DNA from 3 places in the Pseudodesulfovibrio sediminis genome. Region 2 is predicted to be linked to each of the others. Evidence: predicted binding sites of a transcription regulator. Region 2 holds the regulator's gene; each other region holds the start of a gene.
The links. Region 2 encodes sigma-54, which starts transcription at its own class of promoters, with help from an activator protein. Its sites were predicted from a motif close to CTGGCACGGNNNNTGCTT; they were not measured.

Region 1 (2,244 bases), 1.8 Mb from region 2:
TGGCCGTGGCGGTGGAGGGGGCAGTGGGTTCGGCGGCGGTGGTTTTGGCGGATTCGGCGGTGGTGGATTCGGTGGTGGCGGCGCAAGCGGCGGCTGGTAAGGAAGGATAGAATGAAAACTGCACAGACTTTTCTCACTCAGGAAGAACAGGACGCCATCGTCGCATGTGTTCAGGAGGCGGAAAGCCGGACCTCCGGCGAGATCGTGCCCATGATCGCATCCTCGAGTTACGAATACCCCCGCGCCAGCATGGTGGGCGGTATGCTCTTCGGCCTGGTCACTGCCATTGGCGGCAGCATGCTGCTGGAACGTGAGGACATGTGGGTGTTCATCCCCCTGTTCCTTGGCTGTTACTTCCTCTTCTCCTATCTGTTTGAGGCGATCCCGGTGCTGAAACGGCCGTTCATCTCCAAGCATGAGATGCGCGAAGAGGTGGAAGAGGCCGCGTTCACGGCCTTTTATCAACACGGCCTGCATCACACCCGGGACTTGACCGGTATCCTTATCTATATCTCGGTTTATGAGCGCAGCGTACAGGTGCTGGCCGACAAGGGCATCAACGACAAGGTCGACCCCAAGGTGTGGGAAGAGGTCGTTGCCATGGTCACGGCAGGCATCAAGGCGGGAAAACCGGCTGATGCCATCTGCCAGGGGGTAACCCGGTGCGCCGAGCTGGTGGTTGAGCATTTTCCGATCAAGCATGATGACACCGATGAGTTGCCCAACCTGATTATCAACGGGGAATAACATCCCTGATTTCACGCAAGGGTAACCCTTTCTCCATACTTCCGTAACGTGGGTGTGGTCTCCTATGCTCAAGGAGATCCCCCATGGTACCCACAATCATTGTCAGCGTACTGCTCGTGCTACTTCTGGCAGGGCTCACCCTGGTCAGGGTCATTTTCGTTCGATCCTCCCCCAATGCCGATATGATCGCCCAGGCCCATGCCGCTTTCTCTTACGCGGGTAAGGCGTGCCATGGCGCTCAGGGGGATCAGGTAGATGACCACCCGGCTGTCACGCTCCACTGCATTTGATATTACCCCGCATGCTGGTTCATGTGTGGTTTTGAACCGGGATGGAGTACGCATTTCGTGAACCCTTTGCTGTTCACATGGTCCGGGTGCTGCTTTTTTTGCGGTGTTTGTGATCTGTAACAATATTGTTATGCTTGCTCGCTGATATTAAGACAATATTGTGCAATGTGTGTTTCAAACACAGAACACCGCCCTCTCTCATCAAGTAATACGTGGGTTTACCTCTTGGCACCGTTATTGCTTTAATACCGCACTTTATCTGGTCAATTTATACCAAAATTGTGATTTGCCTTTGGGCCGGGAACTTGAAGACATTACAAGGATGAACCGCACGGGGCGGTTGTCTTTGCGTGCAAGCTTGTGATTGACCGTTCATAACCATAGGAGGGTTCGAATGATTCAGAGCGGCGACACCGCCTTCATTCTTGTTTGTGCGGCCCTGGTACTGCTCATGACACCGGGGCTGGCCCTGTTTTACGGGGGCATGGTACGTAGCAAGAACGTGCTCGGTACCATCATGCAGTCCATTATCATGATTTCGCTCGTCAGCCTCGAGTGGATTTACATAGGCTATTCCATGAGCTTCGGTCCTGACGTGGCCGGCGTCATCGGAGATATGTCGCATTTCGCCCTCAGTGGCGTCACAGCCGCGCCAAGCGACACATATGCCACCACCATCCCGCATATCGTGTTCATGATCTATCAGTGCATGTTCGCGGTCATCACCCCGGCGTTGATCACCGGCGCGTTTGCAGAGCGTGTGCGGTTCGCTCCGTTTTGCGCCTTCAGCGTCCTGTGGGCCGTTTTCGTCTACAACCCTGTCTGCCACTGGGTCTGGGGCGGCGGGTTCCTGGGCGACATGGGCGTGCTCGATTTTGCAGGCGGGCTGGTTGTCCACCTGACCTGCGGTGTGGCCGCCTTGGTGGCCTGTATCGCTATCGGCCCTCGCAAGGGGTTTCGCAAACGCCAATTCATTCCTCACAACCTCCCCATGACACTCATCGGGACCGGCCTGCTCTGGTTCGGCTGGTTCGGGTTTAACGGCGGCAGCGCCTTGGCAGCCGATGAAATCGCGGCCACCGCATTCGTAGCAACCCATATCGCCGGCATGACCGGGATGCTCACATGGACCGTGGTCGAATGGTACCACGCAGGCAAGCCCACCACCCTGGGGGCGGCTTCAGGTGCCATCGCCGGTCTGGCCACA
Region 2 (2,244 bases):
ATTAAATATTTGCGATAGGGCATACCTTGTCTATGAAGGCTCAGTCATCTTGGAAGGCTCTCCGGACGAAATCGTTCAATCAAGTCGTGCCCGTCAAATATATCTGGGCGAAGATTTCAGCTTGTAATCATCTCTCCACACAAGTTTTACGTATTGTCGATTTACACAATGGTGAATCGTTGGTACACTTTTTTCATGTCAGATTTTGTATCGTATATCGTTAATGCTGACAGTAGTTTATAAGAATATTCTTGCTTCTGTCAGTTGATTGTGGCATAGTAAATCTACATAAATGAAGATTTGTATCAAAAAATAAATTGCATACAGCTCAAGGCATAAATAATGGGATTGGAACTCAGACAACAGCTTAAGCTCTCTCAGCAACTGGTTATGACACCGCAGTTGCAGCAGGCTATCAAGCTGTTGCAGCTTTCGCGATTGGAATTGCTCGAAACAGTGCAGCAGGAACTCATGGAGAATCCTTTTCTCGATGAGAGCGAAACCGAGGCTGATGTTTCTGATTCCTCAGAGGCGATGACAGAATCTCAGGCCGAAGAAGAGCTGGTTCGCAATGCGGATTGGGAGAATTATCTAGGCGAATTCTCCAGCACCTCCAAGCAGTCTGCAGCCCGTGACGCGGAAATGCCGGAAGAGGGTATGTCTTTTGAGGCCAGATTGGCTTCCAAGCCGTCTCTTGAAGGGCATCTCAACTGGCAGATGCGTCTCTCGAATTTTTCCGAACACGAATTGGCTATCGGTGAGATCATCCTTGGTAACGTTGATACCAATGGCTATCTTCAGGCCTCAATGGAAGAGATTCAATCCATGGTGCAAGCCACCGAAGAGGAGATTGAATACGTTCTTTCACGCATCCAACGCCTTGATCCCATAGGCATTGGCGCACGCACTCCGCAGGAGTGTCTGCTCGTTCAGATGGAGGTCCTTGGGTACACGGACCCCATTCTTGTCTCGTTGGTCACAGATCATCTGGAAGACCTTGAGAAGAATCGATACAAGCCCCTTGCCCGCAAGTTCAAGATCTCCATGGATGAGCTCAAGAGTTATCTTGACCTCATGCAGACCCTTGATCCCATGCCGGGAACCAATTTTTCCAGTACCGAGCCCCATTATGTCAGCCCGGATGTGTTTGTTTACAAGTATGGTGAGGAGTTCGTCATCATCTTGAACGAGGACGGCATGCCGCGGTTGCAGATGAACACCTTCTACATGGATTCCATGCAGGGTGCAGCGGGCAAGGAAAAAGAGTATTTTCAGGAAAAGATGCGATCTGCCGCATGGTTGATGAAAAGTCTGTACCAGCGGCAGAGAACATTGTATAAAGTAGTTGAGAGCATTGTCCGCTTCCAGCGAGCCTTTTTCGAGGAGGGTGTGACAAAGCTCAAACCCCTGATCCTCAAGGAGGTAGCTGAGGATATTGAGATGCATGAATCCACGGTGAGCCGTATTACTACTAGTAAGTATGTCTCAACTCCGTATGGGATTTTTGAGTTAAAGTTCTTCTTTAATTCTGCCCTGGAACTGGATGATGGTTCGCAGGTGGGTTCAGAAAGCGTCAAGGCGCTTATCAAGCAAATGATAGCAGAAGAAGACACGAAGAAACCGCTCAGTGACGAAAAGATTGGGGATGAACTCAAGGAAAAGCTTGAGGTAAACATCGCCAGGCGCACAGTCGCCAAATATCGTTCGGCAATGGGTATTCCTTCTTCTTCGAAACGCAAGCAGTACTTCTAAACCAGTACGGTTTGCCGCACTCTAAACCAGGAGGCAGCGTATGAACATCAGCTTCACTTTCAAGAACTTTGAGCCGTCTGATCATCTCAAGGGTTACGCAGAAAAGCGTTTTGAAAAGGTCGCCAAATACGTTTCTGATTCGGAAGCCGATCTCCAGGTCAATTTGCTGGTCGAAAAGTTTCGCCATATGGCGGATGTAATTCTGAATTCGGATGGCATTCACATATCGGCCTATGAGGCCTCTGAGGACATGTATGCGACTATTGACATGGTTCTCGACAAGCTGGAAGCCCAACTCAGAAAGATGCGCGAAAAGCAGAAGAGCCGTATCAGGAAAGCGCGTGCAAACAAGATGGGGCAGATGAGTGTCTTGTCCTTCCAGGACCTCGTTCCGGAAGCTGTGCCTACCATCGTCGGTACGGATGAGTATGTGCCCAAGCCCATGTCCGTTGACGAAGCAGCCATGCAACTTGATGTACTTGAAAATGATTT
Region 3 (2,244 bases), 1.2 Mb from region 2:
GACCTGCTGCGGGCTCACTCCCTTGGAGCGGGCGATGTCCTTGATCAGGGATCTTTCATTGATGGAGCTGTCATATCCAGCCGCATGCAGCGCCTCGACAGCCTGGGTCACGTCAAATCCGAGGAAGCCGCAGAACTTCATGAGCGGGCTGGTTTCAGCGTGCCCGTAGGGAGGGTTGCCGTACATCTCGGTAGCGTCGGCCTTGATCTCCGTGCCCAGATCGAGGAGATCCTGCATGGGGGACAGCCCCAGCAGGGTTCCGGCGAAAACGGCTACGGTCAAGAGGATGCTGATAATCATGGGAACGGTCATGACGACCAATTCGCGGGCCTTGTTCTTCATGTAGGCCATGAGCGGCTTCAGATTCAGAAAGACATGCAGTAGCAACGCGATAAAGAAAAGTGTGCCGACAGTCAGATGGGTATCACCCCACTGTCCTTTGGTCAGGCCGAACAATTGCCAATCTGCCCAGTTGGCCACGCGGCCTTCCGGGACTATATAAAGCACCACGCTGGTGACGATGGTGACGAGGAATGAAATGAGAGCGGTCAGTGACGTTATTTTTCGCAACATCCAGTTTCTCCTCAAGGGGCGATGTTTGGTTGTTTTCCGATTTCTCAGAACGGTTTTTCCAGCGCTTCCCCGCTGGATTGCAGCATTACGGGACGAGTCACCACCAGGGTCACACGTCCCGCAGAGTCCTGTTTTCCGGGGTTATCGGAAAGTGTTACTTACATGCGTCCCATGCCGTAGCCGGGGCAGTCGCCACCAAAACAATTCTGACCACGGCCCTGGAATCCCTGACCGAATCCGGGGCAATCCACGCCAAAGCCGCCCTGTCCGCGACCCTGAAAGCCCATGCCAGGGCCGGGGTAGTTTCCACCGCGCCCAAAACCGACAAGGCCGGTTTCCGCCTCAAGCTCATCAGCCATGGCGTTACGCGTGTCGAGCATCTGCTCATGCAGGGAGGAAATAGCAGTGATCAGTTTGCCTATTTTCTTTTCGTCCGCCTGGCCGCCGTTGACCATAGCCTGCAGGGTTGCGCGCTTGGTCAGCATCTGGCTCCGCAACTCAGTGAATTTGGGAGAATATTTTTTATAGATACCGTCGACAGCAGCCTGTTTTTCAGGGGTCAATTGCGAATAGAGATTGGAGCCCATGCGCTGTCCGGCTTTGTGACCATACCCTGGTCCAGCAACTGCAAGTGCGGCCATGGCAAGAACCAGGACTGCGGCTGAAACGGTAATGGTGATATTCTTTTTGTTCATAATAAAGCTCCTCAAGCGGGGTGGGGGTAAAATGTTTCATGCAAAGAGGAAGATGAGTGTGTTTCTTCTTGCTACTGCATAAAGCATTTGCTGTGCCAAATCATAACACACCAATTTACTTAAACAAAAAGTCACAAAGCGCAAAAAATGCACATATTTTGTGCACTCTGCTTCACATAAATGCACACATTTTGTGCAAAGTGCAAGCGCGCCGACTTGACAACATCCCCTTGCACAGCTCATTTAATTTATCGATAGGGACACGCAAACACAAAGGATCTATCTATGCCGATTTTCGAATACGTCTGTCAGGAATGCAAGAACGATTTTGAAGAGCTGCTACTCGGCCAGGATCAGCAAGCAGCCTGTCCGAAGTGTGGATCGGACAAGACCGAAAAATGCATCAGCGCATGCGCTGCAAAGGTCGACGGCGGTGCTTCCGGCCTCCCCTCCATGCAGAATATGGGCAGCGATTGTTTCGGTGGTGGCTGAAGCTTCTAGACTCTTCGCTCCGGTCGGAGCGAACACACACGTCGAGCCCACTGAGTTCGGCAACGAATAGCGCATATCAGCCGTTTCCTTTCACACGGAGAAGTGATAAGCGGGACTATTCATCTTACCCTTGGAACGCGTAAGGAACTCCCATGCAAAGCAGACTGCCCTGGCCCGAATATTTCATGCGCATCGCCCACCTGGTGGCCCAGCGCTCCACATGTACCCGACGCGCCGTCGGCGCCATCGCCGTTGGCGGCAAACGTATCCTGGCAACAGGCTATAACGGCGTGCCCTCAAATGTTGCCCACTGCGAAGAGGTGGGCTGCATCCGCGACAAACTCGGTATTCCTTCCGGAGAACGCCACGAGCTGTGCCGTGGACTGCACGCCGAGCAGAATGTCATCATCCAGGCCGCCACCCACAGCCTCGACCTCAAGGGATGCGACATCTACTGCACAACGAAACCGTGTATCCTGTGCAC

Region 1: a site for sigma-54 is predicted at 1,263-1,280, ahead of SRBAKS_RS11050 (ammonium transporter). Genes of this name have one in related genera too.
Region 3: a site for sigma-54 is predicted at 1,350-1,367, ahead of SRBAKS_RS14705 (Spy/CpxP family protein refolding chaperone). Genes of this name have one in related genera too.

What each region holds. Positions count from the first base shown of each region.
Region 1 covers NZ_AP024485.1:2,301,800-2,304,043, reverse strand. Annotated here, with positions in the region: gene SRBAKS_RS11065 (TPM domain-containing protein) at 1-100, shown strand, start outside; gene SRBAKS_RS11060 (TPM domain-containing protein) at 112-747, shown strand; gene SRBAKS_RS11055 (hypothetical protein) at 831-1,037, shown strand; gene SRBAKS_RS11050 (ammonium transporter) at 1,432-2,244, shown strand, end outside.
Region 2 covers NZ_AP024485.1:510,878-513,121, reverse strand. Annotated here, with positions in the region: gene lptB (LPS export ABC transporter ATP-binding protein) at 1-127, shown strand, start outside; gene rpoN (RNA polymerase factor sigma-54) at 343-1,752, shown strand; gene hpf (ribosome hibernation-promoting factor, HPF/YfiA family) at 1,793-2,244, shown strand, end outside.
Region 3 covers NZ_AP024485.1:3,097,762-3,100,005, reverse strand. Annotated here, with positions in the region: gene SRBAKS_RS14710 (DUF4405 domain-containing protein) at 1-573, opposite strand, end outside; gene SRBAKS_RS14705 (Spy/CpxP family protein refolding chaperone) at 732-1,268, opposite strand; gene SRBAKS_RS14700 (FmdB family zinc ribbon protein) at 1,554-1,760, shown strand; gene SRBAKS_RS14695 (deoxycytidylate deaminase) at 1,913-2,244, shown strand, end outside.